DNA from 3 places in the Afifella aestuarii genome. Region 2 is predicted to be linked to each of the others. Evidence: riboswitches for the same ligand, from Rfam matches in the RefSeq annotation. Region 2 holds a riboswitch; each other region holds the start of a gene.
What was found. Region 2 has a riboswitch for thiamine pyrophosphate ahead of thiM (hydroxyethylthiazole kinase). Riboswitches for the same ligand answer to the same signal wherever they lie in the genome.

Region 1 (10,219 bases), 690 kb from region 2:
GCTCACCGGCACGAGAAGCGTGACGAGCATCGCGTTCGTGCCGCCGGCGCGCGCCAGAATCCGGAAAAACAGCACATAAGCTAAGGACGTGGACAGAAGTGCCAGGCCGAGGATCGAAAGGATCGCGGCCATGCCGGGCATTGCCGTGGCGAAGGGCCGGTCGATGAGAAATGCGACCGGAACCATCAAAAGGGTCGATGCGGAAAGCTGCATCGCCGCCGCCACGACGGGATCGGTCGCCCGAAATCCCTTTCCGACGACCGCCGAAAACCCATAAGACGTCGCCGCGGCAAGCATCGCCAGAACGGCCAGAAAATCAGCCGTCAGCCCGCGCAGGGCCGGCAGGCCGATCATCACGGCAACACCCAGAAAACCGAGAACGACGCCCGTGACCTTGTTCGTCGTCATCTTCTCGTCGGCCGTCAGAACATGCGCGATGAGAACGGTGAAGATCGGCGTCGTCGCGTTGAGGATGGAGGCCGCTCCCGCACCGATTTCGACGGTCGCGAAGGTGATCAGTGAAAACGGCACGGCGTTGTTGAGAAAACCCATCAAAAGCGCGCGCAGATAAATACCACCCCGGCTCGGCAGGCGCCGCCCCGAAGCGATGATGACGACCCAGAGTGCCGCAGCCGCGATGCCGACGCGCAAGAGCACGAGCGTGAAGACCGGCACCTCCGCACCCGCGACGCGCATGAACAGGAACGAGCCGCCCCAGAGGAGCGACAGAAGGAGAAGAAGCGTCAGGCTGCCGAGATCGAGAGAAGCCTCCGCTGGCGCGGCGCGAGAAGATGTGGGGAGGGTTTTGGCGTCCATGTGACGAGCCCTAAGAGAGGCTTCTCTCCGGCTCCACCCGATTCTTGAGGCGCTGCCTCCGGCTCGCCAGGAAGACGCCGCCGAGAATGCACACGCCGCCGAAAGCGTGGGCGTAGGTAAAAGTCTCGCCAAGAGCGAAGACGGCGAGAATGGCGCCGAAGAACGGCACCAGATGGAAGAAGGGCCCCGCCCTGTTCGGACCGATGAGATCGACGCCCCGGTTGAAGCAGATATAGGCGAGCACTGAGGGAAAAACGGCGACGTAGAAGAGCGCGGCAAGGCTCGCTGCATTGATGTCGATATGGCCGCCACGCAAAAGATCGAGCGCGCTTGCTGGCAGGAGCATGATGGCGCCCCATCCGATGGTGATCGCCAGGAAGCTCAGCCAGTGAAGAGGCGGCCGCCGCTTCAAAAGCGCGGAATAGGTGGCATAGATGACGACGTCGATCAGCATGATCACGTCGCCCGGATTGAGCCGCAGATGCGCCAGCACCTGCAATTGCCCGCGCGAGACGATGACCACGACGCCGATGAGGGAGACGACGATCCCGGCAAGCTGGCCGAAGGTGAGCCGCTCGCGGAAGAGCATGAAAACGACGAAGGCGATGGCGAGCGGTGTCGTCGCCTGCAGAAGCACGACATTGAGCGCCGTCGTATATTCGAGAGCCCAGTAGAGAAGCGTGTTGAAGAGCGTGATGCCGCACAAAGCCATCAGCGTCAGCACGCCGAGATGACGCTGGATCACCGGCCAGTCGGCGCGCAGAGCCTTCATGGCGAAAGGCAGGATCAACAGCGCAGCCCCACCCCAGCGCAGCTGCGCGAAAAGGATCGGTGAGAAATCATCGATCACCGCCCGCGCGACCACCGCATTGCCGGCCCAGAAGAGCGAGGTCAGCGTCAAGAGCAGATAGGGTTGATCGAAAAGCCAACGCAAAGGGGCAAAGAGGACACGCATTTCCCCGCCTCTATTCCTCTGCGGCAAATTTGTCATCCACCGGGACCATGGATGAGCGCCCAAACGCGCCCCAGTGGCGGAGTGAGACGGCTTGCAAGCCTCGGCCGGAGAGTTATGGTGGACGCTTCCGAGGGGTGTGCGGACAAACCGCGCTGAGATGGCCGTGATGGCGGCCGGACCCTTTGAACCTGATCCGGGTCATGCCGGCGAAGGGACGGGCCTCAGTCTCTCCAGCACGCATGATCTCTGCCATGAAAGGGGCGCGTGCTGGCCATTCTCGCAATCCGTCTCGCGATCGCGATCGCACTCCTCGCCATCTGGGAAGGCCTCGTGCGCGCAACCGGCGTACCGCGCTTCATCCTGCCGGCGCCGAGCGATCTCGTGACGGCTTTCTCCGCCCTCCCCTTCTATTATCTCGGCAATGCCGCCGTCACCGCGACGGAGATCGTGGTCGGCCTCTTCGCCGGAGCGCTGGTCGGCGCATTGACGGCGATCCTGGTCGTTGCCTCTCCCGCGCTTGAAAGGCTCGCCATGCCGATCCTGGCGGCGAGCCAGGCGCTCCCGGTCTTCGCCATCGCGCCTCTTCTCGTCATCTGGTTCGGCTTCGGCATGGCGTCCAAAGTCGTAATGGCCGGGCTCATCATCTATTTTCCGGTGGCCACCTCGTTTGCCGATGGTCTGAAGCGCACCGATCCGGGCCTTCTCGATCTCGCAAGGCTCAACCGCGCCTCCAGGCGCGACACCTTCCGCTACATCCGCATTCCCGCGGCCCTGCCCGCCCTCGCCTCCGGGCTCAGGGTCGCCACCGCGATCGCGCCGATCGGCGCCGTCGTCGGGGAATGGGTCGGCGCCTCGGCTGGCCTCGGCTTTGTCATGCTGCAGGCCAATGCCCGCATGCAGACCGACCGCGTCTTCGTCGGCCTCTTCCTGCTCGCCGCCATGGCGATCCTGCTGCGCGCCCTGATCGACCTCTTCCTGCGCCGCCTCCTCGGCTGGGTGCCGGGAGAAGCGAGCATCGCCTGACGATCCGCCTAAACCCGACATGATCCGAAAAGAGAGGAAATGACCATGCTCGACCGCCTGCGCCTGATGCTTCTGGCGCTCATCTTGACGGCATCGCCCGCCGCGGCCGCGGACCACCTGACCGTGCTGCTCGATTGGTTCGTGAACCCCGACCACGCGCCGCTCGTCGTCGCGCAGGAAAAGGGCTATTTCGCCGAGGAAGACCTCGATGTGGAAATGATCCCGCCGGCCGACCCGAGCGCCCCACCCCGCCTCGTTGCGGCAGGTGAAGGCGATGTCGCCATTTCCTACCAGCCCAACCTCTATCTTCAGGTGGCCGAAGGATTGCCGCTGGCGCGCTTTGGAACGCTCGTCGAAACGCCGCTCAACTCGCTCGTGGTTCTGGAAGACAGCGATGTGACGACGCTCGCCGATCTCAAGGGGAAGACGGTCGGCTTCTCGGTTGGAGGCTTCGAGGATGTGCTTCTGAAGATGATGCTCGGAGAAAGCGGCGTGACCCTCGACGACGTCGATCTCGTCAACGTCAACTTCGCACTCTCACCGGCCCTTCTCGCAGGACGCGTCGATGCCGTCATCGGCGCATTCCGCAATGTCGAGCTCAACCAGCTCGACATCGAAGGCAAGCCCGGCCGCGCCTTCTATCCCGAGGAGCACGGCGTGCCGCCCTATGACGAGCTCATCTTCATCGCACGCTCCGACAAGCTCGACGACGACAGGCTGCCGCGCTTCCTGAAGGCGATCGAGCGCGCCACGCTTTATCTGACCAACCATCCCGAGGAAGCCCTCGAGATCTTCACGAAAGCACATCCCGATCTCGGCGACGAACTCAACCGCCGCGCGTTCATGGATACGGTCGCCCGCTTTTCGAAAAGCCCCGGCGCCTTCGATGCCGGCCGCTATCAGCGGTTCGCGGAATTCATGAAGGATCAGGGACTGATCGAGACTGTGCCGGAGCTGGAAAGCTACGCCCAGGCCGTTCGGTAAAGGCCCGTTCAGTGAAAGCCAGTTCGGTGAAAGCCAGTCAGGCTGGGGCGATCAGGAATCGCCCCAGCTCTGCATCACATTCTCAAACACCTTGTCGCCCGGAATACCCTTCTCGAAGGTGATCAGGGCCCGCTTTCCGCCCTCAAACAGGATCGGCAGGTCGAACCAGGAACCGCTGCGAAGAAGCTCCAGATTCCGCTCCACCTGATCGGGCGTATCAGAAAGCGCGATCCAGTAGAGGTCACCGGTCACGTCGACGGCAGCGCCTGCGAGCGGCTGTCCACGCGCCTGCTCGTTCGGCTTCATCACCAAGGCCGGAACACGCTGCACGACCGCGGTGTCGTCGAGCGTCCCGGAGAAGGCGATCTCGATGAGATGGCTCGCCGGCAGGGCAACGTCGTTGTTCTTGGAAATGGTGATCGTGACCTCGGCCTCACGCTCCGGCACGTCGATCTTCGCCTGGATGGCAGAGCCTCCGTCGTCGCGCTTGACCGTCGACCACGACACGGCGCCGTTCACCGCCTTGCCGGCGGCACCGTCTTCGCCCTGCTCGTAGAAGATCGCCCTTTGCCCGACGAGCGAACCGCTCGCGGCCTGTCCCGCGGCATTCCCGCTGGAGGGCGCCGTCTCGGAGAGCTCGTCCGGCGTTCCCGGCGGCGTCTCGTCTGCCGGCAGGCCCGCGCCATCTGATTCGCCTGTGTCGTCCGGCAGACCTTCGTCGCTGGGCGCACCGTCGAGAGGCGCATCCATCGGCTCTTCCTGGCTCGTGGAAGGTCCGGCATCGGGCGTCTCGGCTTCCGGCCCGGTGAGGAGACGATCCTCGTCCTTGCCTTCCACGCGTTCGCCCTGGCTCTCAATGAGGCCCGTCAAAGGCGACGAGGACGTGTTGTCCTCGGCGTTCCCCGGAGCCGTTCCCTGTGCCGTCTCGTCGGAGGAAACCTGGCCGGAGATATCGTCATACGCGGTGACGATCGTATCCCATTGCGAATAGACGACCGCTCCGATGCCGAGCGCGATCAACAGAACCAGAACGGTCGCGATCAGCGCCGGCGCCCGCGATGTCCGCACCTTCTCTGAACCATCGTCATGGCGCGGCGCCGCAACGGCCTCGTCCCTAACCTCGTCTCTGGCTTCGCCCTTGGCCTTGGGCTTCTTTTCCTTCTTCCAACGCGACTTGCGGGCAGAAGGCGTTTCGTCCTCGACACCGGCGCCATCGATCCGGGCGTCGTGGGGGTAATCGTCTTTGCCCTCGGACGTCACATTCGGCACGGGCGCGCCGGCGGGGCCGGCCCCGGCCGCAGCATCCGGCCGCTTCGGCTCCCGGCTTCCCGCGAAATCGCCGCCAGCAGCACCGCCCCCAACAGAGCCGCTTCCACGAAGGTCGCGCTCCCCATATTGCGGCACGGCCCGGGCGTGCGGCGGCTCCGCCCGAGGCGCCTCTTTTGCAGGAGGCGGGGGCGGAGGTGGCGGCGGAGGAGGAGGTGGTGGCGGAGGGGGTGGAGGCGGCGGTGGTGCCGGCTCCTCGTCGGGCTCCTGGACACCGGCACTCTCGGCCGCGAAATCTTCCTCCACGACGGCAATCGCATCTTCGAGCGCCGCATGATGCCCTTCGATATCTTCGGGGGGCAGCGGAGGCTCCACGGCGGTGAGCTGGCGCGCCAACGCAGAGCGGGCGCGGTCATAGACCGCCTGGCGCATGTCCGGCCCGTCATCGGGAAGACTGGCGATGGAGCGTTTAAGGATCGCTACGTAATCGGGCATAACGCTTGAAGAACTGTGTAACCGTGGATTAACGGCAAGGCTTAGTCCTGAAATGGATCACGGACAAGGATCGTATCGGCTCGTTCCGGACTCGTCGACAGAAGAGCGACCGGAGCTTCGATGAGTTCTTCGATGCGCCGGACGTATTTCACCGCCTGAGCGGGAAGATCGACCCAGCTTCGTGCGCCGGCTGTCGATTCCTGCCAGCCTTCGAGGCTTTCGTAGATCGGCTTTAACCGCGCCTGGGCCGCAGCGCCCGCCGGCAGCCAGGACACGCGGCGGCCATCCACCTCGTAGCCCACGCAGACTTTGATCTCGTTCAGGCCGTCGAGCACGTCGAGCTTCGTCAAGGCGATGCCGTCGATGCCGGAGACCTTGACCGTCTGGCGCACGAGCGCCGCATCGAACCAGCCGCAACGCCGCTTGCGGCCCGTGACGGTGCCGAATTCGCGGCCGCGCTCGCCGAGGAAATTGCCGATCTCGCCTTTGTCTTCGGTCGGGAACGGCCCCTCCCCGACCCGGGTCGTGTAGGCCTTGGTGATTCCGAGCACGTAATCGAGCGCCGAAGGCCCGATCCCCGACCCGGCCGAGGCCTGTCCCGCCACCGTGTTCGAGGAGGTGACATAGGGGTAGGTGCCGTGATCAATGTCGAGGAGCGCGCCCTGCGCCCCCTCGAAGAGAATGCGATCGCCCGCCTTGCGCCGCGCATCGAGCAATGCCCACACGGTATCGCAGAACGGGATGACCCGTTCGCGCACTTCCTCGAGCTCGGCAAGAATGTCCTCGCGCGAGACTTCCGGCTCGCCGAGGCCTTTCAGAAGCGCGTTGTGGTGGACGAGAAGCCGATCGATTTTGGCCGGCAGCGTCTCGGGTTCGGTAAGGTCCATGACCCGGATCGAGCGCCTGCCGACCTTGTCCTCATAGGCCGGCCCGATGCCGCGCTGGGTCGTGCCGATCTTCGCCTCGGGCGCGGCGGCATTCTCCCTGAGCCCGTCGAGACGACGGTGCAGCGACAGGATGAGGGCGGCATTATCGGCGATGCGGAGCGTCTCGGGCGTCACGGTCACACCCTGCTCGGCGAGGCGGTCGATCTCCGCAATCAAGGCGTGCGGGTCGAGCACAACGCCGTTGCCGATGACGGCAAGCTTGCCCGGTCGCACCACTCCGGAGGGCAGCAAGCTCAGCTTGAACGACACGCCATCGATGACGAGCGTATGACCGGCATTGTGGCCGCCTTGAAAACGCACCACCACATCGGCGCGCTCCGACAGCCAGTCGACGATCTTGCCCTTACCTTCGTCGCCCCATTGCGAGCCGACAACCACCACATTGGCCATGACACGAGGCCTTTCTGCGTCCAGCGTCTTTCAGGAATTCCTACCGCGAGTGCCCTGCTTTGGCCCCTTCCGTCAAGCGTTGCAGCGGATGGCGGCCCTGTCTGAGGTGCAGGGCATGGCGGTGAGCGCCGCCCGTGCCGGGGCCTGCGGGCAGCAAAAGAGCCGGACCCCGCATAGCGGCGCCGGCTCTCGCATGATGGCGGCCGGTCAGGCCGGCCGCCGATCGGGCATCGAAGCGCGTCAGAAGACGAGCGGCTTCACCTGCTGCACGTTCTCGATCCGGTTGATCGCCTCCATCAGCTCCGGCGAGATCTTGTGGTCGACCGAAACGAGGGCGATCGCGTTGCCGCCCTCGAAGTCGCGGCCGAACTGCATGCGGGCGATGTTGATGCCGTTCTCACCGAGGAGCGTGCCGATTCGGCCGATGAAGCCCGGCCTGTCGTTGTTGGTGATGTAGAGCATCAGCTCCGACAGCTCCGCCTCCATATTGATGCCCTTGATCTGGATGATGCGGGGCTTGCCGTCGGCGAAGACCGTCCCGGCGACGGAGCGTTCCTGCTTGTCGGTCACGACGGTGAGGCGGATATAGGTTTCGTAGGCACCGTGCTGTTCGCGGCGCGTCTCTTCCACCTGAATGCCGCGCTCCTTGGCGGCGGCCGGCGCGGAGACCATGTTGACGGACTGCAGCAGCGGCTGCAGGAAGCCCGTCAGCGCCGCAGAGGTCAGCGCCTTGGTGTTCATCTCCGCAACCGTGCCCTCATATTCGATGCGGACCCGGCGCACGCCCGTCTCCGTCAGCTGACCGGCAAACGAGCCGAGCTGTTCGGCAAGCTTGACGAAGGGCGTGAGCCGCGGCGCCTCTTCGGCCGAAATCGACGGCATGTTGAGGGCGTTCGTCACCGCACCGGTCGTCAGGTAATCGGCCATCTGCTCGGCGACCTGCAGGGCCACATTCTCCTGCGCTTCCATCGTGGAAGCTCCAAGATGCGGCGTGCAGACGACATTCGGCGCACCGAAGAGCACGTTTTCCTTCGCCGGCTCCTGGGCGAAGACGTCGACGCCCGCAGCCGCCACCTTGCCGCCGTCGAGCGCATCGCGCAGCGCCTGCTCGTCGATCAGCCCGCCGCGCGCGCAATTGATGATGCGCACGCCGTCGCGCATCTTGGCGATCGCATCGGCATTGATGACGTTGCGCGTCCGGTCGGTCAGCGGCGTGTGCAACGTGATGAAATCGGCACGCCGGAACAGCTCGTCGAGCTCGACCTTTTCGACACCGAGATCGGCCGCCCGGTCTTCCGACAGGAACGGGTCATAGGCGACCACGCGCATGGAAAGCCCGAGCGCCCGGCGCGCCACGACGGAACCGATATTGCCGCAACCGATGATGCCGAGCGTCTTGCCGGTGATCTCGACACCCATGAACTTCGACTTTTCCCATTTGCCGGCCTGGGTCGAAGCATCGGCCTTCGGGATCTGGCGGGCGCAGGCGAACATCATGGCGATCGCATGCTCGGCCGTGGTGATGGAATTGCCGAAGGGCGTGTTCATCACGATGATGCCCTTGGCCGTCGCCGCCGGGATATCGACATTGTCGACGCCGATGCCGGCCCGTCCGATGACCCGCAGCTTGTTGGCAGCGGCGATCACCTTGTCGGTCACCTTGGTGGCGGAGCGGATGGCGAGACCGTCATACTCACCGATGGCGGCGATCAGCGCATCCTTGTCCTTGCCGAGGGCAGGCTGAAAATCGACGTCCACTCCGCGGTCGCGAAAGATGGCGACAGCGGTTTCGGAAAGGGCGTCGGAAATGAGTACGCGGGGTTTGCTCATGGCGAAAATCCTCGTCGGGCCTGCTGCGGTGGTCGTTTCGACACGCCGGAGGCCGGTCAATTCGTGAAAGATCGGGGAAGCGCCCGCGGGCGCTTGTCCCGCAGGCGAAGAAAAGGTCAGGCGGCTTTCTTGAGCGCGCTCTTTTCCGTGGCGAAGGCCCAGTCGAGCCAGGGCGTCAGCTTTTCCAGATCGGCCTTTTCGACCGTTCCGCCGCACCAGATGCGGAGACCGGCCGGCGCATCGCGATAGGCGCCGATGTCGAAAGCGACGCCTTCCTTGTCGAGACGGGAAGTCAGCGCCTTGGCAAAGGCGGCCTGCTCGGCCTCGGAAAGCGCCTTCACCTCATCGTCGACGATGACAAGGCAGACGGAGGTGTTGGAGCGGATCGCCGGTTCATGCGCCAGGAAATCGACCCAGGGGGTCTTCGCCACCCAGTCGGAAATGACGGCGAAATTCGCATCGGCGCGGCCGACGAGGCCGTTGAGGCCGCCGACGGACCGGGCCCAGGCGAGCCCGTCGAGATAATCTTCCACGGCGAGCATCGAGGGCGTGTTGATCGTCGCGCCTTCGAAGATCTCGGCGTTGAGTTTGCCGCCCTTCACCATGCGGAAGATCTTCGGCATCGGCCAGGCGGGCGTATAGCTCTCAAGCCGTTCCACCGCGCGCGGCGACAGGATCAGCATGCCGTGCTGCGCCTCGCCGCCCAGGACCTTCTGCCAGGAGAAGGTGACCACATCGAGCTTGTCGAACGGCAGCTTCTGCGCAAAGGCGGCGGAGGTGGCATCGCAGATCGTCAGCCCCTCACGGTCGGCCGGGATCCATTCGCCATCGGGCACGCGCACGCCAGAGGTCGTGCCGTTCCAGGTGAAGACCACATCGCGCTTGAAATCGACCTCTCCGAGGTCGACGAGCGCGCCATACTCGGCCTTGAGCGTGCGCGTATCTTCGAGTTTCAGCTGTTTGACGACGTCCGTCACCCAGCCGGAGCCGAAGCTCTCCCAGGCAAGAACGTCGACGCCACGGGCGCCGAGCATCGACCACAGCGCCATTTCCACGGCGCCGGTATCGGAGGCGGGCACGATGCCGATTTTGTAGTCGGCGGGAACGCCGAGAATGTCGCGGGTTTCTTCGATCGCCTGCTTCAACTTGGCCTTGCCGCCCTTGGAGCGGTGCGAACGGCCGAGGAAGGCGTCGGAAAGTGCATCAAGCGTCCAACCGGGGCGCTTGGCAGTCGGTCCAGAAGAAAAGCGGGGATTGGCCGGGCGCTCTGCCGGCTGCGAAATCATCGTCATGTCAGTCTACCCTTTCAGATAGGCGCTCCGCGTTGGGGCGGAGTGTCCCGCCGCCGCCTTTACAGAAATGGGGGTGACAACGCAACTGACTTATTGTGGGCCGCCGGAGAGCAGCCATGTCTGTTGCGCGCTTGCCTCAATATAGAGAATGCGTTTTCAGAAGAGTGTCGTCGGGGAAGCGTCGATCCGATCCTTTCGGGGGTGGCAGAGACGCGGGTTGG
Region 2 (10,219 bases):
ATGAAGGCATGGGCCAAGTTTCACACCTTCCAGGAAGGCACCAATCTGCGGGCCTGGCTTTTCACCATCTTGCGCAACGAATTCTATTCGCAGGTGCGCAAGAAGGGCCGAGAGGTCGAGGACGCCGAAGGCGCCTATGCCGCCAAGCTCGCATCGCAGCCGGCCCAGAACGGGCATATGGATCTGCGCGACTTCAACGAGGCGCTATCGCAGCTGCCGGACGACCAGCGTGAAGCCCTGGTGCTCGTGGGCGCGTCCGGTTTCTCCTACGAGGAAGCTTCCGAGATCTGCGATTGTGCGGTCGGCACGATCAAAAGCCGGGTCAGTCGTGCACGTACGAGGCTCTCCGAACTCCTCGCTCTGGAGGAGGGGGAGACCTACGGCTCTGATCCGATGGCGACAACGGTGATCACGCGCAGTTTCAGCTGATCTTAAACGAGACATGTAAGAAGGGCCGCTCGGATCGAGCGGCCCTTTTTTGTTTGCGGTCCGGCTGTAGGGCCGTCTGAGGCCGCCTAAAGAGCGACCTTACGGTTTTCGCCGAGATTGGGCTCCTCGCCCGACTGCTTCGCCTTGATCAGGTTCCAGCGCCTCTGCAAGGCGTTGAAGCCCTCCCAGTATTCGCCGCTCGACGGCACCACTCGGATGACGGCGACGTCGGGGTCTTCTTTGCCGCCGGGAAACCAGCTTTCGGCATCGTCGAACCAGACAGCATCAATGAGCCGCTGGTCGGTGGTGAGGTACGCCTGTCCCGAAACCGAGACATATTCTTTCCGTCCAGGCCGCGCGAAAGAGAGATTAACCTCCGGATGCGCGGCAAGCTCATCCGCCTTGTGAGATGATTTCCGCGTCAAGAGATGAAACTCGTGCGTGGATTTGTCGACGTCGAAGCCCATCGGGCGAGAGCGCAGCTCGCCACCGTCCCGGCTTGTCAGCATGCAGACGGTCACGTCTTCGATAAGATCGAAGAACTCCTCGATCGGCGCATCTGTCATCAGCGTATCTCCTTGTTTCTCGGACGATTCAACGCCCGGCGGCCGGCTCATGTTCCGCCTTCATGCTTGCCTCTTCGGCCTCCAAAAATCGCATGAGAGCAGTCTCCGCCGCCGAGAGATGTGTGCGGTGCGGTCCGCGCAGAAGATCGGCGCGCAAGCGTTCCTCCTGGAACGCCTGGACAACCAGCGGATGCACGTAACTGGAACGGCATACGGCCATTGTATTGGCGAGCTTGTCGCTGACCTCGCGCATCACGGATGCGATGGCTCGTTTCCGGGCCACCTCGCTTTCCGGTTTCTCGCTTGTCACGAAGAGTTCAAGGGCTGCCGCGCTCGCGGCAAAGGTGCGGAAATCTTTCGACGTCACCTGCGCTCCGGCCGCGTTCTTCAGATATTGATTCAAGTCCCGGGCGTTCAGGTAAGCCCGGCTTCCATCGCTCTCGCGATAGGCGAACAGGCGGCGTTTGCCGATTGCCTTAAGCTTACGAAGTCGCGACGGGAGGTAGGTGTCTGGGATCACCTTGTGGATTTTCTTCCCCGATTTGCCTGTGAAATCGAGCGTCACGGTGCGGCCGTTCAGCCGCACATCCTTTTTAAGAAGGGTGGTTGCACCGCGGGCGCCTTCTCCGTCACTCGGCTCGCCGCGATGACCCGACCGCAACAAGGCTCGGTCGACGAGGCGCGCCGCGACAGCTGCAGAAAAACGCCGGTCGGTGCGACGGCGGTCGAGATCTCGCGCGATACGCTCGCGGATTTTCGGGAGCGCCCGGCCGAACCGTAAAAGGCGCTCGGCCTTGATGGCGTTGCGGACCTCCGTCCAATCCTCGTGATAGCGGTATTGCAGGCGACCTTCCTGGTCGCGTCCGACGGCCTGCAGATGCGCATGCGGGTCCTCGGCGATGCAGACCGAGGTCCAGGCTGGCGGGATAACGAGGTCTTCCAGGCGCCGGCGCAGGCGGCGATCGCGGATGGTCTTGCCATCACATCTATAGGTGAAGCCACGCCCGCTGCGGCGGCGCTCGATCTTGAGGTTCTCCGCGCAGATGTAGTTGAGCCCGCACAATTCGGCTCGTTCCTGAAGCGTGTCGGCCATCGTGCCTCCAAAGGACGGGCACGAAACGGGCAGGAGAGAGCCCTGGTTCCGCGGCTGAGCGCAGAGCTTCCTAAGCCGGCAACCCTATGTTTCTCAGAGGCTTGCGAAGGTTGGAGCGCTCTTGTCGCTCAGTTCGTATAGCCGCGGCCAGCCGGTGAACGCGCCAGCCTCTGGCCGCGTCTCGCTTCGCGATGGATCGTGTAAAGCGCGGCCGCGATGACGATGCCGGCGCCGATGAAGGTGCGTATGGCGGGAATCTCGCTGAAGATCAGGATGCCGAGGATCGTCGCCCAAAGGAGGCGAGCGTAATCGAGCGCCGCCAGAACGGTCGCTTCGCCGGCGCGAAATGCCTGTATGTTGCAGCTTTGTGCCGTGACCGAGACGAGCCCTATGGCGACGAGCAGGCCGAATTCCGTCCAGGTCGGCCACACCCATTGCCAGATCGCGAGAGGTGTCAGCAAAACACCCACGAAGACCGTCTGATAGGCGAGGATGGTGATCGCGAGGTCTGAGCGCGACAGGAGCCGAATGATCACCATGACGAGGGCCGCCGAGGCGGCGCCCGCTACGGCGAGAAGGCCATAGCCGTCGATGCCTGCGCCGGTCGGGTTGAGCATCACCATGACGCCGATGAAGCCGCAGATGATCGCGCCCCAGCGGCGAGGACCGACCGCCTCTTTGAGGATGACGATGGCAAAGAGCGGGATGAAAAAGCTCTTGGCGAAAGCGATCGCGGTTGCATCAGCGAGCGGCAGATGAACAACCGCTGTGAAGCCGCAGAACATCGCAATGACGGCGAAGAGGATGCGTCCCGCGTGAAGGAGAGGGCGCCGCGTCGTCAGCGAACCCGGAAACCCCCGGATGATCAGCGGCAGAGCGGCGAGAAACATCACCGACTGACGCACGACCAGGATTTCAGCGACCGGCAGCCTCGTGCCGATGAGCTTGATCAGCGTCATCATGATGGTGAAGAGAATAGTGGCGACGATGATCCAGGCGGCACCACGGAGATTGCCGGGCAGAGCCTGAAACCGTTTCGTCAGTCCGGCAGATGTTTCGCCGAACCGGCCCGTTCCATCCATGGCTGTCTATTGACGCTTCGTCGCATTCTCCGTCAAGCTGTGGGCGGTCTTTCGTTCGTCGGTGCAGGCTCCCCGCTTGCGCCTGTCTCTCCTGCTTTCACGACGGATAATTGCGCTGATGACCGATCTGGCACCGCCAAAGTTTGGCATGGGGGCGCGGGTGCGCCGTGTCGAGGATGAGGCTCTCATTCGCGGTGAGGGCCGCTATACGACCGACGTGAAGCCGGCCGGCACGCTGGTCGCCTTTGTCTTGCGTTCGCCGCTTGCGCATGCGCGCTTCGACCCGCCGCGCCTTGAGGCGGCGCGAAAGGCAGAGGGCGTGAAGCTCGTGTGGACGGCAGCCGATGTCGCCGACATGGCCGCCATGCCCTGTCTCGGATCGGGGCCGGCCAAGGGCGAAATGCGCAAGGCCGAGGTGCCCGTTCTCTGCGAAGGCGTGGTTCGGCATGTGGGGGATGCAGTCGCTTTCGTCGTCGCCGATACAATCGAGAATGCGCGCGCAGCGGCGGAATTGATCGAGATCGATTACGAACCTCTGCCGGTTGCGGTCGGCACCGATCGGCTGCTCGAGGCGGACACGCCGCTCGTATGGCCGGAGCACGGGACCAACCTTGCCTTCGAGTATGAGGTGGGAGACGCGGCCGCGACGGATGACGCGTTCGCTAAGGCCGACAAGGTCGCCCGGCTCAGCCTCGTCAACAACCGCCTCGTCTGCAACTATATCGAGCCGCGCGCGATCGTTGCCGAATACGATCCGGGGCAAGAACGCTGGACGCTGACGGTCGGCTCGCAGGGGGTGCACGGCATGCGCAAGGCGGTCGCCAAAGCGATGCAGGTGGACCCGTCGCGCCTTCGTGTCGTCACGCCGGAGGTCGGCGGCGGCTTCGGCCCCAAAATCTTCGCCTACCGGGAATATCCACTCGCGGCCAAAGCGGCCGCAGTGCTCGGTCAGCCTGTGCGCTGGGTTTGCGATCGCAACGAGCATTTTCAGTCGGATGCGCAAGGCCGCGACAACATCGCGGAGGCGGCGATGGCGCTCGATCAAGACGGCCGCATCCTCGCCATGAAGGTCGATCTCACGGCCAATATGGGTGCCTATCTCTCGCAGTTCGGGCCGTATATTCCTTGGGTCGGGGTCTCGATGACGACTGGGCTTTATGACATCGACATCGCCCATGTGAGCGTCAAAGGCGTCTATTCGAATACCGTGCCGGTCGACGCCTATCGTGGTGCCGGGCGTCCCGAAGCGGCGTTCCTGTTGGAGCGGCTGATCGACGAGGCCGCCCGCGTGGTGGGTCTGGCTCCAGACGAAATCCGGCGACGCAACTTTATCCGGCCGGAGCAATTGCCGTACGAGACCGTCACCGGACGACTGTATGATACAGGCGAATTTGCTGGGCACCTGGATCGGGCGCTGGAGGTCTCGGACCACGCCGGTTTCGAGACGCGCGCCGCAGAGAGCAAGGCGCGCGGACGGCTCAGAGGCATCGGGATGGCGAGCTATGTGGAGGCTTGCGCTTTTGCCGGCTCCGAACCGGCGAAAATCGTGCTCGAAGACGACGGCCATGTCGCGCTTTTCATCGGCACGCAGGCGACCGGACAGGGACACCGCACGGCCTATGCCCAGTTCGTGGCCGAGCGGCTCGGCCTCGATCTCGATCAGATCCGGGTGCATCAGGGCGATACCGATGCGCTGGAAACGGGCGGCGGCACGGGCGGCTCACGCTCCATCCCGCTCGGTGGTCCGTCCGTGCGGATCGCATCGGACAATCTTGCGGAAAAGCTCAAGGATCTGGCTGCCGATGCGCTGGAAGCGGCTGCGGGCGATATCGAGCTTGCCGCCGGAGAGGCGCGGATCGTCGGGACCGACCGGGCGATTTCTTTCGCCGATCTCGCGGCCAGAGCGGGCGACCGCGCCGAGGTGACGGCGATCGGAGAGTTCAAACAGGCGGAAGCGACCTATCCGAACGGCACGCATGTCTGCGAATTGGAGATCGATCCGGAGACGGGCAGCACACGTATCGAACGCTACACCATCGTCGATGATTTCGGGGTGAGCGTGAATCCGCTGCTGCTCGAGGGCCAGGTGCATGGCGGTGTGGCGCAGAGCATCGGCCAGGTGCTTCTGGAGAACACGGTCTATGACGAAGACGGGCAGCTTCTGACCGCAAGCTTCAGCGATTATGCCATGCCGCGCGCATGGGACACGGTTTCCTTCCATTTCGAGACGCGCAACGTGCCTTCGACGCACAATGCCCTCGGCATCAAAGGTGCGGGTGAGGCGGGAACGATCGGCGCGACGCCCGCGGTCATGAATGCCGTTGTCGATGCGCTTTATCGAGAGTACGGGATCCGCCATCTCGACCTGCCGGCGACACCGCTGCGGGTATGGAATGCCATTCAAGCCGCAAAGGCGGCGCTCCCCGGACAACGAGGCTAGGGTGACCAAAGACGTAGCGGACTGCCGGCGTAACGCGCGGCAGAGCCGAGGCGGTGGGCAATCGTGACCACAGCGACCCGCGCCATCATTCTCAAGGTCAGCTCGACCATTGCCTTTGCGCTGATGCTTTCCTGCATCAAGCTCGTCGGCGAGCGCGTGCCGACCGGCGAGATCGTTTTCTTTCGCTCCGCATTTGCGCTCGTTCCGCTCCTCGGCATGCTCGCCTGGCAGAACAAGCTCAAGGAGGCCGTGCGCACCAAAGATCCCTGGAGCCATGCCCGTCGCGGCCTCGTCGGGGTGACCACGATGATGCTGTGGTTCGCCGGCGTCCAGCGCCTGCCTCTGCCCGAATCCATGGCGATCAGCTACGGTGCGCCTTTGATGATCGTCGTGTTGGGCGCCCTGATCCTGCACGAAACGGTGCGCATCTATCGTTCGACCGCCGTTGCTGTCGGTTTCGTCGGCATCATGATCGTGCTGTGGCCGCGCTTCGATCTCCTCTCAAGCGGTGAACTCGGCGGGCGGGAATTCGTCGGCTCGCTCTGCGCGCTCGGCTCCATGGTGCTGACGGCGGTGGTCGCGATCCTCATCCGCAAGATGACGGCGACGGAATCGACCTCCGCCATCGTCTTCTATTTTTCCGTCACGTGCACGGTCGTGGCGCTTTTCACCATCCCGTTCGGGTGGGTCATGCCCGATACGGAAGAGATGATCCTTCTCATCCTGTGCGGGCTTTTCGGTGGCCTCGGGCAGATCACCCTGACGGCCGCCTATCGTTATGCCGAGACGTCAACGATCGCGCCTTTCGAGTATGCCTCGATGATCTGGGGCACGATCGCCGGCTATCTGCTCTTCAATGAAATTCCCGGAATCAACGTCGCCGTGGGCGGAGCGGTCGTCATCGCTGCCGGCATCTTCATCATCTACCGCGAGCATCAATTGGGGCTGGAGCGGCGAAAGATGCGCAAATTGTCGACGCCGCAGGGGTGAGGCGGATGAGCCTCAGAACGCCTTGAAGGTGGGAATCGTTTTGGTGTCCTGGATGCCTTCGATGACGTGCACCTTTTCCTGTACGAAGCGGCCGATGTCGTCGTCTGCGCTCAGATAGAACTTTGCGAGAAGGTCGTAATCGCCTGCTGTGGAATAGATTTCTGACGCGATCTCGGCGTCGGCCAGGGCGGTGGCGACCTGGTAGGCCTGGCCGAGCTGGCATTTGATGAGTACGAAAAACGGGGTCATGGCTGTCTCCTTGGCGCGGAGAAAACCGCAACTGTCCGGTCGCGGCAAGGGCCAAGCGGCCGATGCTTGCAAAGCGGTTCTGAGACCACTAGATCGGAAGACGTCTCAGGGGGTGCCGCTGCAATCTGTAGGCGGCTGAGAGGCGATCCGGCCAACCCCTCGAACCTGATCCGGTTAACACCGGCGGAGGGATGGGATGATGCCGAGAAATCCTCGTCGTTCATTTGCTTCCGCTTCGGGCCGGGTCCGAAGTGGGAGAATTTCATGCCTATGACGATCGACGAGGTCTTTGCGGCGCTGACGGATCTGCGGGCGCGCCGGCCTCTCGTCCAAAACATCACCAACTTCGTTTCGATGAGCGTCTCCGCGAATGCGCTTCTCGCACTCGGCGCATCGCCTGCGATGGTGCATGCCGAGGAAGAAGTCGGTGATTTCGCCAAGCTTGCGGATGCGCTCGTCGTCAATATCGGCACGTTGTCGCCCGCCTGGCTGCGCGCCATGAAAAAAGCCGCCGAGGCCATGGGGGAGCAGCAGAAGCCCTGGGTGCTTGACCCGGTGGCGACGGGCGCGACGCCATTTCGAAGCGAAGCCGCGAACACACTTCTGTCCCTGCGACCCGCGATCGTGCGCGGCAATGCGAGCGAGATCATGAGCCTCGCAGGCGAGGCTGGGGCACTCGGCAGGGGGGTCGATTCTCTTGCCGCCTCCGATCAGGCCGTTGCGGCGGCGAAGGCGCTGGCGCGGACATCGGGAAGTGTCGTTGCCGTGACTGGCGCCACGGATTACGCGACAGATGGCGATGAGGTCGTTTCGATCACCGGCGGGCATGATCTCATGCCGCGCTCGACCGCCCTCGGCTGTGCGCTTTCCGCCTGTGTGGCCGCTTTCTCGGCCGTGCGGCCGCCGCTCGAAGCGGCGACCGCCGGGCTTGCCGTTTATGCCGCTGCCGGCCGGATCGCTGGTGAGCGATGCGGCAACGGGCCTGGTCATCTTCCGGCCGAGCTTTGTGACGCGCTTTTCCGCATGGACAAGGATCTTCTTGCCGCTCATTCCGGTATTGGCGCTGGAAGCGGGGAGGCGAAATGATGCGTCATCCCTTCGATCTTTCGCTTTATCTCGTCACCGATCCGAAGCTCTGTGGTCCGCGCGATTTTTTCGAGACGGTCGCTGCGGCCGTCAAAGGCGGTGTGACGCTGGTGCAGCTGCGCGATCCCGACGCCGGCACGCGTGAACTCGTTGCCATTGCGCGTCGCCTGAAGGCGCTGTTGGAGCCGATGAGCGTGCCGCTCATCGTCAATGACCGCATCGATGTCGCGCTCGCGGCCAGGGCTGACGGCGTGCATCTCGGTCAGAGCGACATGGACGGCGCGGATGCACGGCGGCTGATCGGCGAAGAACGCATCCTCGGGATTTCCGTGGGCAATGCGGCGGAACATGAGGCGTCCCGAGAGGCTCTTTCCGGCGCCGATTATATCGGGGTCGGACCGGTCTATACGACGGCCACCAAGCCCAATGCCGGAGCGGCCATCGGCTTGGAGGGGCTTGCTGCGGTCACAAGAGCGGTCGGGCTTCGCTCCGTTGCTATCGGTGGGATCGGCGCTTCCAATGCCGCCGAATGCATCGCTGCCGGGGCCGAGGGCGTTGCCGTCGTGTCCGCCATCATGGGGGCCGACGATCCACAAGCCGCCGCCCAGGCGCTTCTTGAAGAAATTCGTACAGCGAAGGACACACAATGACGGCCATCGCACTTTCGATTGCAGGCACAGACCCGACCAGCGGCGCCGGCATCCAGGCCGACCTCAAGACTTTCTCCGCCCTTGGCGTCTATGGCGCGACGGTGATCACGGCGCTGGTCGCCCAGAACACATGCGGTGTGAGGGCCATTCACGACGTGCCCGCGGATTTCGTGGCGGCCGAGATGGATGCGGTCTTCTCCGACCTTGCCGTCGGCGCGACCAAAATCGGCATGCTCTCGAAGCCGGCGGTCATCGAGACGGTGGCCGAGGGGCTGACGCGGTGGGAGCCCGGTCCCGTCGTGCTCGATCCGGTGATGGTGGCCGCTTCCGGCGATCCGCTCATTGCCGATGAGGCCGTGACGAGCCTGCGCGAGAGGCTTTTCCCGCTTTCCGCCGTGATCACGCCCAATCTGATGGAAGCGGCCCGCCTGCTCGACGAGGAGCCTGCGGACGATTCCGACACCATGCTGCGCCAGGCGCAGGCGCTTGCCGATTTCGGCGCCGGGGCGGTCCTTCTCAAAGGCGGGCATGGCAATGGCGATGAAGCCGCGGACCTGTTGTGGTTCGAAGGCGAGGCCCATTGGTTCAGCGCGCCGCGCATCGACACCAAGAATACACACGGTACCGGCTGCACGCTGTCCTCGGCGATTGCGGCGGGGCTTGCCAACGGGCTCGGCCTGCCGGAGGCGGTCGATGCCGCCAAGGCCTATGTCCACAACGCCATCGTCAATGCGGACCTTTTGGAGGTCGGCAAGGGGCATGGACCGGTTCACCATTTCTACCGGCAATGGAGGAATGGGTGAGCTCTGGCCACGGCCTCAGCCGGCGCGGCCTTCTCGCCGGAGGGGCGGCGACTGCAGGCGCTGGCGCACTTGCCCGACCGGCAGTCGCCCAAAGCCGCATCGAATGGTCGATGGTCACGTCGTGGCCGAAGAACCTGCCGGGCCCCGGCGTTTCGGCGGAACGGATCGCACGTGATATCGAGCTCGCGTCCGGCGGACGCATGATCGTGCAGGTGCATGCTGCGGGCGAGATCGTCCCGGCCCTTGCCGTGTTCGATGCGGTGTCGGAAGGGACAGCCGAGATGGCGCATACCGCCTCTCTGTTCTGGGCCGGCAAGGCGAAGGTCGCTCCAGTCTTCACCGCGGCGCCTTTCGGCCTGACCCCTCTGGAGCATATCACCTGGATCGACCATGGCGGCGGTCAGGAGCTGTGGGACGAGCTTTATCGCCCGTTCGGGGTGAAGCCGTTCATGGCCGGAAACACCGGCTTTCAGATGGGCGGCTGGTATCGCGGCGAGATCAACTCGCTCGACGATTTCAAAGGCCTCAAAATTCGCATGCCAGGCCTCGGTGGTGAGGTCGCGCGCCGGCTCGGGGCAACGCCCGTGTCGCTGCCAGCATCGGAGATTTTGCCGGCGCTCCAGTCGGGGACGATCGACGCGACGGAGTTTTTGGGGCCCTGGTCCGATCTTGCCATGGGATTCTGGCAGGTTGCGAAGAACTATTACTGGCCGGGCTTTCACGAGCCGAACGGAACCGGCGAGGGCCTCGTCTCGATCTCCGCCTGGGAGAAGCTGCCGGGCGATCTCAAGGCGATCGTGCGCCATGTCCTTGCGGTGGAGAACATTCGCG
Region 3 (10,219 bases), on a different contig from region 2:
CGGCATGCTGGTCATGCTTGTTGCCTTGTGGGTCGGCCATTTCGACTGGGGCCTCGGCATGGGTCAGACGATCAAGTCCTCGATCGGATGGGCAAAAGGCTGGGCGATGGTCGCACTCGTTCCCTTCGCCGGGGCCATTTTGAAGATCCGCCGAGACGTTGTCATCCGCAGCCAGTGCATCGTCGGCGCATGCACGGTGGCACTCCTACCGATCCTCCTCGTCGCACCCTCGATCGGCTTGCCCGAAAAGATCTTCGTTTCGCCTCTGAAGGCCGTTGGCGGCCCGGGTCCGGAATATTTCTCTGTATATTTCTACACACTTGATCCGTCGAGCTGGACGCCGCGCTGGCAATTCTACGCCCCGTGGTCGCCCTTTGCCGGCCTTCTCGGCGTCGTCATGGTTCTCTTCGCGCTCGAAGACCGCAGCCGCTTCTGGATGGCGATGGGCATTCTCGCCGGGCTGGCGATGGTCTTCTTTTCCAAGTCGCGCATGAGCCTTGTCGCCCTCTTCGTATGCGCTGTCGGCCCGCGCATGATGCCGCTTCTGGCCAAAAGCGTCGCCTGGCAACTCGCTGCCGGCGTCGCCGCATCGATGGCGGCGCTCGGCACATATCTTCTACAGGCCATGCAGGATGCGGTTTCGGCCTTCAAGGGCGCCAGAGCCGACAGCACCCGCGTCCGCGAGACCCTGCAACGTATCGCCTATGAGCGCTGGCAAAACGAGGCGGTGTGGTTCGGCCACGGCACGGTTCAACCGGGTCCCCATATCGTCGAGTACATGCCGATCGGAAGTCATCACACCTGGTATGGACTGCTGTTCGTGAAAGGTCTTGTCGGAGTGTGGGCTCTCCTCGTCCCGCTGGTCTGGCAGTTCTGGATTGTCGCCGTCGATTCCGTCAAAGGCCGCCGAGGACGGCTTCCTCTCGGCATCGTACTCGTTTTCATCATTCTGAGCTTCGGGGAAAACATCGAGATCGAGGCCTATCTCCTTTGGCCGGCTTTGCTTCTCCTTGGCATTCACGCTCGCGAATTGGAGCGCGACCGGCTGGAAACAGCATCCAGGAAAGCTTGAAGAAAGCCCTGCATGCAACTTTTGCGCACATTCGGCTCCCCCTGACCTCCGACCGCAGAGCGCTCGGCGGATACAGGCATCAAGGTCGAACATGGTCCAACTCGGACTCGGTCATGACGAGGCCGGTGCCCAGGCGCAGAGGAACACATGAATGCGGTAGTCACGATGGTCGAGGCAGCCTCCGCCATCATCCTCGCCATTATCTTTCTCGCTCTTCTGGGAGAGCGCCTGGAAGGAACGTTCTGGCGTCGCAGCATCGCATTCGGCCTCGTCTTCGCCGGCACGGGCATGCTCATCATGCTCCATCCGGTCGAATTGATGGAGGGGGTGCGCACCGATCCGCGCAACGCGGTCGTCGCCCTCTCTGCAGCTCTCGGCGGGCCGGTCTGCGCGCTGATCACGGCCATTCCGATGATGGCGCTGCGGCTTTATTTCGGCGGCCTGGGCGCCGTCCCCGGCGCCGCGGGCATCGCCTCTGCCGCAATCTGTTCAAGCCTTCTGTGGTACGTCTGGACGCGCCATCTCGGCCGCGCCGTGTCGCAGCGTTACATCCTCCATCACGCCCTCAGCGCCGCCATCGTGCCCGCCCTGGTCATCGCGATGATGACCGCCGTGCCCTGGCACATCTTTCTCAAATCGGCCTCCCTGTTCGTCACGGTGAATTTTGCGGCCGTCCTTCTGATGGGCCAGCTCGTCGTCCGCGAATACCAGCGCCGCTGGGCCGTGGCGGCGCATAACGAAGCGCAGGCCCGCCTGGAGGCGACCGCCAACAACGCCCCTGGCATCCTCTTTCAAATCTCCCGGGACGAAGATGGACAGCTGGAGGTGCGCTATGTCTCCGATGGCGCACGGCGCATCCTCGACATCGCCCCGGAAAGCTTCGTCGAGCATCCGGAGAAGCTCGCAAGGCTTATTTCCCGGCAAGACGCCGAAAAATTGCAGCTCATTCTCGAAGGTTCGGCGGAAACCCTGGAGCCCTGGTCATTCGAGGCGCAGTGCATGCATCCCAAGGGCCACGTCCTTTGGATGCGCGCCACCGCAGAGCCCCGCGGCTACGGCAAAGACGAGATCATCTGGGACGGTTTCGTCTACGATATCACCGAGCAGAAGCGCTCCGAGCAGATGAAGAACGACTTCATCTCCACCGTCAGCCACGAATTGCGCACGCCCCTGACCGCGATCCACGGCGCGCTCGGCCTGGTGGCGGCCGGAGGCGCCGGAAAGCTCAGCGCCAAGGGCAACAATCTCGTATCGATCGCCTATGCCAACAGCGCGCGGCTGGTGCGTCTCATCAACGACATCCTGGACATCGAGCGGATCGAATCCGGAAGGATGCCCTTCGACATAAAACCCCTCGCGCTTCGCCCTCTCGTCGAGACAACGGTGGAATCGCTGCGCGCCTACGCGGCCGAACACAAAGCGTCGATCGAGATCGACGACACGGCGCCCGGGCTCGTCTGCCTCGCCGATCCCGATCGCCTCAGCCAGGTGCTCGTCAACCTGATGTCCAATGCGATCAAATTCTCGCCGCCGGAGGGAACCGTTCGGATCCACATCGCGCTGCGGGCCGGCCGCACCCGCATCTATGTGAGCGACGAGGGGCCGGGCATCCCGGAAGAATTCCACGACCGCATCTTCAACAAGTTCGAAAGGGCCGATTTCTCCGACAATCAGAAGGTCGGCGGCACGGGTCTCGGCCTTTCCATCACCAAGGCGATCGTCGAGCACCTCAACGGCGAGATCGACTTCCGCAGCACAGAAGGCGGCGGAACGATCTTCTTCGTTGACCTGCCAAGTTTTCCTGCCATGCAGCAGCTCGGTGCAGAGCGCGACAGCCGCAAGCTGGCAAGCACCTGATTATCGTCTTCCCGACCCCAATGGAAGACAAGCCGCATGGCGAAACGTCTCCGCTGAGACGCTTTAATCGCGCCACCCAAATCGGTTTGCAGGTCCGCCGTCTCCCCGAACCGAATCTGACGTGAAAGGGAAGGCGCCGAGCCCCAACTCCCGCACGCCGTTGGCAAATTCCCCGGTATCCATCGACTCCTTCGCGACTCGCGGACGTCAGATGGGTCATCGGCGTCAGCACATCGGAGAGATTATGGATCGGGTGCTCGTCATTGGGGGGACCTTGGTCGTTTAGATCGAGGTCGCCAAGGCCCAGATCATCGCTCGATGCTTGTCGGGCCGGCGCATTTCCACTACGTCTGAAGACGCTCACACGGGGTGCCCAAAAGGGCTGAGAGGCTTATCCGCCAACCCGCTGAACCTGATCCGGCTCGCACCGGCGGAGGGATGGAGAGCTTTCGTTGCCGCGAATGCGCCCCTTCCCGCTTTCAAACGACAAGGAGGCGCCCTTGGGCTCGCTGCAATCCCCTTCCATCTTCATAGCATCAGCCGTCGCCGCAATGTTCTTCGGCGCAATCACACCCGCCGCAGCGCAGGAGGAGAAGCCCTCGCTGACGGTCTACACCTATGAGAGCTTCGTTACCGATTATGGGCCGGGGCCGCAGATCAAGGCCGGTTTTGAGGCGGTTTGTGGCTGCACGGTGAAATGGGTCGGGCTGGAGGACGGCGTTGCGATCCTCAACCGTTTGAAGCTCGAAGGTGCTTCGACATCGGCGGAGGTGGTGGTCGGGCTCGACACCAACCTGATCGCTGAGGCCAGGGCGACCGGGCTCTTCGCACCGCATGGCACCGACACATCTGCGGTCGACGTGCCCGGCGGCTTTTCCGATCAGGTTTTCATACCCTACGATTACGGTTGGTTCGCCGTCGTCTACGACAGCGAGGCGATCGATGCCCCTCCGCAAAGCCTGGAGGAGCTGGTCAGCGGCGATCCGGAGGAGAAGATCGCCATCGAAGATCCTCGCAGCTCGACACCGGGTCTCGGGCTGCTCCTGTGGATGAAAAAAGTCTATGGCGACGGCGCCGAGGCAAAATGGCGGGAGTTCTCCGAGCGTATCCTGACGGTGACGCCCGGCTGGAGCGAAGCCTATGGGCTCCTGACGAGCGGCGAAGTCCCGATGGTGCTGAGCTATACCACCTCGCCCGCCTATCACCTGATCGAGGAGGAGAGCGACCGCTACCACGCGGCAGCCTTCGATGAGGGCCATTACATCCAGATCGAGGTCGCCGGCCGCATCGCAAGCTCCGAGCACCCAGATCTCGCCCGCGACTTCCTCGCTTATCTGATCTCACCCGCGGCGCAGAACGTGCTGCCGACCACCAATTGGATGCTGCCGGCCGCAGAGACCGCCTCGCCGCTGCCCGGCGCCTTTGAGCAGTTGGTGACCCCGGACAAGACCCTGTCTTTCGATCCCCAAACGGTAGCCGACAGCCGACGCGCCTGGACGCAGGAATGGCTGCAGGCGCTTGGCCGCTGAGGCTCTCCGCGCGTCCGATGACAGGTTCGACAGATCGACGTTGGCGTGTCGCGGCAGGACTTGCCGCCGTTGCCGCGCTCGCCGTGTTTTTGGGCGGTGCATGTTTCGCCTTGCTTACCCAAGCCGATGCGGCGCCGGACCTTTTTGCCTTGGCATCGGACCGCTATTTGCGGGGAGTGGTGCTGTTCACGCTGGAACAGGCGGCCCTTTCCACCCTCCTTGCCGTGGCCGGTGCCCTGCCGCTTGCAGTCGCCTTGCACAGGGCGCGGTTTCCTGGCCGCGGCCTTGTCCTGCGTCTTTTCCTCCTGCCGCAAGCTCTGCCGGTGCTGGTCGGCGCCTTGGCGATCATCGCGGTGTGGGGCCGCAACGGCGTCGTCTCGGATCTGGTCGCCACTCTCGGTTTCGATCGCCTCAACGTCTATGGGCTGTCCGGCATCCTGATCGCCCACACCTTCTTCAACCTGCCGCTCGCCGCCCGACTGATGGTCGCCGCACTCGACGGCGTGCCGGCGGAAAGCTGGAAGCTCGCCGGGCAGCTTTCTCTCACGCCGCTGACCACCTTCCGCATCCTCGAATGGCCGGCAATTCGCACCGCGCTGCCCGGCGCGACGAGCCTCATCTTCATGCTCTGCGTCACCAGCTTCACGCTGGTCCTCACGCTCGGCGGCGGGCCGGGTGCCACCACCCTGGAAGTCGCGATCTACCAGGCGCTGCGCTACGATTTTGATCCGGGTCTCGCGGTTTTCCTGGCGTTGATACAGATTGTGCTGACCGGCCTTGCGGTCGCCATCACGCTGCGGCTTGGCCGGACAACGGCCGGCGGCTTTACACTCGGGCGGCGGGCACGGCGCTACGACCCTCACCAGGGCTTCGTTCGCGCGCTCGATCTCGCGGTTCTGACCGTGGGGATCGCCTTCGTCCTCTCGCCGTTCATCGCCACGATCGTCGCCGGTCTGCGCTCCGATCTGATCGCACTGCTGGCCGATCCAAACGTCCAACGGGCCGCGATGACCAGCGGCGTCGTGGCGATCGCGGCGGCGACCCTCGCCGTCTTGCTCGCCGCGCCTCTCCTCTTGGCGCGGCAGGCATTGGAACGATCTTCCTCTTCAAGGGGCCGCGCAGCCTGGCGCGGGCTCTTCGAACTGTCGGGCAGCCTCGTCCTCGTGGTGCCGCCGATCGTCATCGGCGCCGGCTGGTTTCTTCTGCTGCGACAGGTGACCGACGTTTTCGCGGCGGCACCTTTCGTCGTTGTCGCCACCAATGCCGTAATGGCGATGCCGTTTATCGTGCGTATTCTCGCACCGGCGCTTGCCACCTCGGCACAGCGACACGATCGCCTTGCCGAGAGCCTGGGACTCTTCGGGCTGGCGCGGCTGCGCCACGTCGAATGGCCCGCTCTGAAAGCGCCGCTGGCCCTCTCCTTTGCCTTTGCGCTCGCCCTCTCCCTCGGAGATCTCGGTGCGATGGCGCTTTTTGGCAGCCAGGATTTCATCACCCTGCCCTATCTGCTGCTGCAGCGCATGGGCAGCTATCGCACAGCCGACGCAGCCGGACTGGCGCTGCTGCTCGGTGTCTTATGTCTCGCCCTGATGGCTCTCGCGGAGCGTGGGTTTCGCGGGGAGGAAGGTCGATGAGCGCCCTGCCCGCTCTCGTCTTGGACGGCCTAGAATACACCTATGAAAGTGCCCCGATGCGCTTCGACCTCACGGTGACGCCTGGCGAATGGCTGGCGATCATCGGCCCAAGCGGTGCCGGCAAATCGACCCTCCTCGACATCATCGCCGGCTTTCTCGTGCCCGAGCGCGGCCGGGTGACGATCTCCGGCGCCGACATGACGGGCGTGCCACCCTCGCAACGCCCGCTCAGTTTCGTGTTTCAGGAGAACAATCTCTTTGCCCACATGAGCGCCAGGCAGAATGTGGGGCTCGGAATTTCTCCGAGATTGCGGCTAAGCCCGGCCGAGCGGCAGCGCGCGGCAGAAGCGCTGGAGGCCGTCGGCCTTGTGGGCTTCGAAGATCGCAGGCCGGGGGAGATGTCCGGCGGCGAACGCCAGCGGGTCGCGCTGGCGCGCGCCTTTGTCCGCCAGCGCCCTCTGCTCCTGCTGGACGAGCCGTTTGCCGCGCTCGGTCCCGCCCTACGCCGTGAAATGCTGGCGTTGTTGCGCGATCTGCGGCGTCGGAAGGGAACGATGACGGTGCTGATGGTGACGCATCATCCCGAGGATGCCCTGGGCTTCGCCGACAACGTCGCCTTCCTCGACAAGGGGCGTTTCGTCACCGTTGGGCCGACCGAGGAAACCCTGTCAGCTTCGGGCATTGCCGCGGTAGAGAGCTACCTCGGAACGCGCGCGCTCTCTTAAACGCGGCATGCTGCAATGCGGCGTCAGGCCAGGCAGAAGCGTGCCGGGGCCGAGGACGAGACGGGGCAGATCGAAGCGCCAAGTCGGCACGTCGTTCTTGGATGGCAGCGAACGCTGCTCATACGCATTTTGCACTCTCTTGCGTTTGCCGCCACATTCATCGAATACTCTCGTCTTACAAAATACGAAACGCCACAACAATCATACCAGGCGCAGTCAGGCGATTGCCCTAGTCGTATCTCTAAATACACAAGGAGAACGCAAGAACCTAGAATCGGACGATGCGCCTAAACAAGCCGAATACAAAAACCGGTCCGGGCGCATCGAAACCCCAATGGGAGGAAACTTGGGATGTCCGAGACTTGTGCCCACGTCGATGTGGTTCACTCAGCGATCACGGCCGGGGCTGCCGCGCAATCGCCGATGGTCGCCTCCTGGAGCCGCTCGGCGCGTCTCTATGGGCTCGACCCAGCCAACCGGCACCCGCCTCACCGGCTGACGGCGAGCGAATTCGCCCTGGTGCGCGAGCGGATGGAGCCATGGATTCGCGCCGCCGAAGCCAGTCTTGATCAGCTCTTCAGCGCTGTCGGCGCAGCAGGGTGTTGCGTGCTCCTTGCCGATAGCGACGGCGTGCCGGTCGAGCGTCGCGGCGAGGCTGGCGACGATGCCATCTTCGACGAGTGGGGATTATGGCCGGGCGCGCTGTGGAGCGAGGCAACGGAAGGCACCAACGGCATCGGCACCTGCGTCATCGAGCGCCGCCCCGTCACCGTGCACCGCGATCAGCACTTTTTTGCGCGCAACGGGGCGCTCGGCTGCATGGCGGCCCCCATCCATGACCACAACGGCGAACTCGCCGGCGTTCTCGACGTCTCCTCCTGCCGCACCGATCTCACCGAGACCTTCGCGGGGCTTATCGCTCTCAGCGTCCGCGAAGCGGCACGGCGGATCGAAGCCGAAGCCTTCCGGCGCACGTTTGCGCATGTGCGGATCCTCGCCGTCTCGGGGCTGGAGCACAATCCGGCGGCTCTCGTCGCGGTGAATGCCGACGACCTCGCCGTCGGCGCATCGCACAGCGCCCGCGTGGCCTTGGGGATCAAAGGCAACCTCGCCAAAGCGCCCGTGCCGGCCTCCGATCTCCTGAGCATCCCGGGTGCGGAGAGCCTGGAGGATGCGGAGCGGGCCGTTCTTGCCCGCGCTCTCGCCCGCACCGGCGGCAACGTCTCCGCGGCGGCGCGCATCCTCGGCATTTCGCGCGCGACCTTCCATCGCAAACTCGGCGCAAAACGGCTGGAGGCGGCGACACAAGATCCCGCGGCTTCCTGTCGCATTCCTGCGACAGATGCAGCCTCTCTCCCGCTGGAGGGGGGCTGACAGACCTCCAGGCGACATCGATCCTGTTGTCCAGGGCGCCCGAGAGGAAACGCTTTTCTCTCGCCAAGAGCGCCCGCTTAGGGAGAACAGCAATGGATCAACTGGAACGGCCGTTCGGCGAAACGCGGCTGCCTTTCGCCACACGCTACGACAATTACATCGGCGGCAAATGGGTGGCGCCGAAGTCGGGTCGGTATTTCGACAACGTCACGCCGATCACCGGCCAATCGCTGTGCGAAGTGGCGCGCTCGGATGCGGCAGACATCGAGGCGGCGCTGGACGCCGCCCATGCCGCGAAAGACGCCTGGGGCAAGACCAACGTCGCCCAGAGGGCCTTTATCCTCAATCGCATCGCCGACCGGATGGAGGAGAATCTCGATCTCCTCGCCACCGCAGAGACGTGGGACAACGGCAAGCCGATCCGGGAAACGACGGCCGCAGACCTGCCGCTTGCGATCGACCACTTCCGCTATTTCGCCGGCTGTGTGCGGGCGCAGGAAGGCACGCTCTCCGAAATCGATCACGAAACGATCGCCTACCATTTCCACGAGCCCTTGGGTGTCGTCGGCCAGATCATCCCGTGGAATTTTCCTCTCCTCATGGCCGTGTGGAAACTCGCTCCGGCGCTCGCCGCAGGCAATTGCGTGGTGTTGAAGCCGGCCGAGCAGACGCCCGCCTCGATCATGGTGTTGATGGACGTCATCGGCGACCTGCTGCCTGAGGGCGTGCTGAACGTGGTCAACGGCTTCGGGCTCGAAGCCGGCAAGCCCCTCGCCTCCTCCAACCGCATCGCGAAGATCGCGTTCACCGGCGAGACGACCACCGGCCGGCTGATCATGCAATACGCCAGCCAGAACCTCATCCCAGTGACGCTGGAGCTTGGCGGGAAGTCGCCGAACATTTTCTTCGACGACGTGTGCGCGGAAGACGACGATTTCTTCGACAAGGCCATCGAAGGGTTCGTCATGTTCGCCCTCAACCAGGGTGAAGTCTGCACCTGTCCGTCGCGGGCGCTCATCCAGCACTCCATCTACGACCGCTTCATGGAGCGGGCACTGGAGCGCGTGAAAGCCATCAAGCAAGGCAATCCGCTCGACCCGGAGACGATGATCGGAGCGCAGGCGTCGAGCGAACAGCTGGAAAAGATCCTTTCCTATATCGACATCGGCAAACAGGAAGGCGCCGAAATCCTCACGGGTGGTGAGCGCAACCATCTCGGCGGCGAGCTGGAAGGCGGCTATTTCGTCCAGCCGACCGTGTTCCACGGCAACAACAAGATGCGCATTTTCCAGGAGGAGATCTTCGGTCCCGTCGTGTCGGTGACGACCTTCAAGGACGAGGAAGAAGCGCTGCATATCGCCAACGACACGCTCTATGGCCTGGGCTCCGGCGTGTGGAGCCGCGATATGAACCGCTGCTACCATTTCGGCCGCAACATCCAGGCCGGGCGCGTCTGGACCAATTGCTACCACGCCTATCCGGCCCATGCGGCTTTCGGCGGCTACAAGCAATCGGGGATCGGCCGAGAGACCCATTCGATGATGCTCGACCACTACCAGCAGACGAAGAATCTGCTCGTCAGCTACAATCCCAAGAAGCTCGGCTTTTTCTGAACGAGCCACCGACGAGGGCCCGGCGACTTGGGGGCCGCCGGGCTTCTTTTCCAAGACAAAATCCAAGGGAGGAAGACAATGGCGAAGACCATGAAGGCCGCAGTCGTGCGCGAATTCGGCAAACCGCTGAGCGTGGATGAGGTGCCGGTTCCCGAACCGGGGCCAGGACAGATCCAGGTCGCGATCCAGGCCTCAGGCATCTGCCACACCGACCTTCATGCCGCGGAGGGAGACTGGCCGGTCAAACCGAACCCGCCTTTCATTCCAGGCCATGAAGGCGTCGGCTATGTCTCCGGTGTCGGAGCGGGCGTCACCCGCGTCAAAGAAGGCGACCGGGTCGGCATCCCGTGGCTCTACACGGCCTGCGGGCATTGCGAACATTGCGTGGGCGGCTGGGAGACCTTGTGTGAATCCC

Region 1: linked by a shared signal. The riboswitch ahead of EO094_RS04420 (ABC transporter permease) and the one ahead of thiM (hydroxyethylthiazole kinase) in region 2 are both predicted to bind thiamine pyrophosphate.
Region 3: linked by a shared signal. The riboswitch ahead of thiB (thiamine ABC transporter substrate binding subunit) and the one ahead of thiM (hydroxyethylthiazole kinase) in region 2 are both predicted to bind thiamine pyrophosphate.

The regions. Positions count from the first base shown of each region.
Region 1 covers NZ_SAUF01000001.1:945,907-956,125, reverse strand. The annotation lists gene EO094_RS04430 (DMT family transporter) at 1-816, opposite strand, end outside; gene EO094_RS04425 (DMT family transporter) at 827-1,771, opposite strand; TPP riboswitch at 1,892-2,003, shown strand; gene EO094_RS04420 (ABC transporter permease) at 2,036-2,794, shown strand; gene EO094_RS04415 (ABC transporter substrate-binding protein) at 2,840-3,778, shown strand; gene EO094_RS04410 (hypothetical protein) at 3,830-5,539, opposite strand; gene EO094_RS04405 (adenylosuccinate synthase) at 5,581-6,876, opposite strand; gene serA (phosphoglycerate dehydrogenase) at 7,117-8,706, opposite strand; gene EO094_RS04395 (phosphoserine transaminase) at 8,823-9,998, opposite strand.
Region 2 covers NZ_SAUF01000001.1:1,631,725-1,641,943, forward strand. The annotation lists gene EO094_RS07655 (sigma-70 family RNA polymerase sigma factor) at 1-429, shown strand, start outside; gene EO094_RS07660 (pyridoxamine 5'-phosphate oxidase family protein) at 516-995, opposite strand; gene EO094_RS07665 (DNA topoisomerase IB) at 1,024-2,088, opposite strand; gene EO094_RS07670 (DMT family transporter) at 2,217-3,170, opposite strand; gene EO094_RS07675 (xanthine dehydrogenase family protein molybdopterin-binding subunit) at 3,289-5,610, shown strand; gene EO094_RS07680 (DMT family transporter) at 5,674-6,600, shown strand; gene EO094_RS07685 (Lrp/AsnC ligand binding domain-containing protein) at 6,613-6,849, opposite strand; TPP riboswitch at 6,948-7,058, shown strand; gene thiM (hydroxyethylthiazole kinase) at 7,114-7,935, shown strand; gene thiE (thiamine phosphate synthase) at 7,932-8,585, shown strand; gene thiD (bifunctional hydroxymethylpyrimidine kinase/phosphomethylpyrimidine kinase) at 8,582-9,388, shown strand; gene EO094_RS07705 (TRAP transporter substrate-binding protein) at 9,385-10,219, shown strand, end outside.
Region 3 covers NZ_SAUF01000005.1:169,839-180,057, reverse strand. The annotation lists gene EO094_RS15015 (O-antigen ligase domain-containing protein) at 1-1,072, shown strand, start outside; gene EO094_RS15010 (ATP-binding protein) at 1,220-2,929, shown strand; TPP riboswitch at 3,285-3,385, shown strand; gene thiB (thiamine ABC transporter substrate binding subunit) at 3,481-4,458, shown strand; gene thiP (thiamine/thiamine pyrophosphate ABC transporter permease) at 4,434-6,092, shown strand; gene thiQ (thiamine ABC transporter ATP-binding protein) at 6,089-6,817, shown strand; gene EO094_RS14990 (GAF domain-containing protein) at 7,169-8,191, shown strand; gene adh (aldehyde dehydrogenase) at 8,284-9,804, shown strand; gene adhP (alcohol dehydrogenase AdhP) at 9,883-10,219, shown strand, end outside.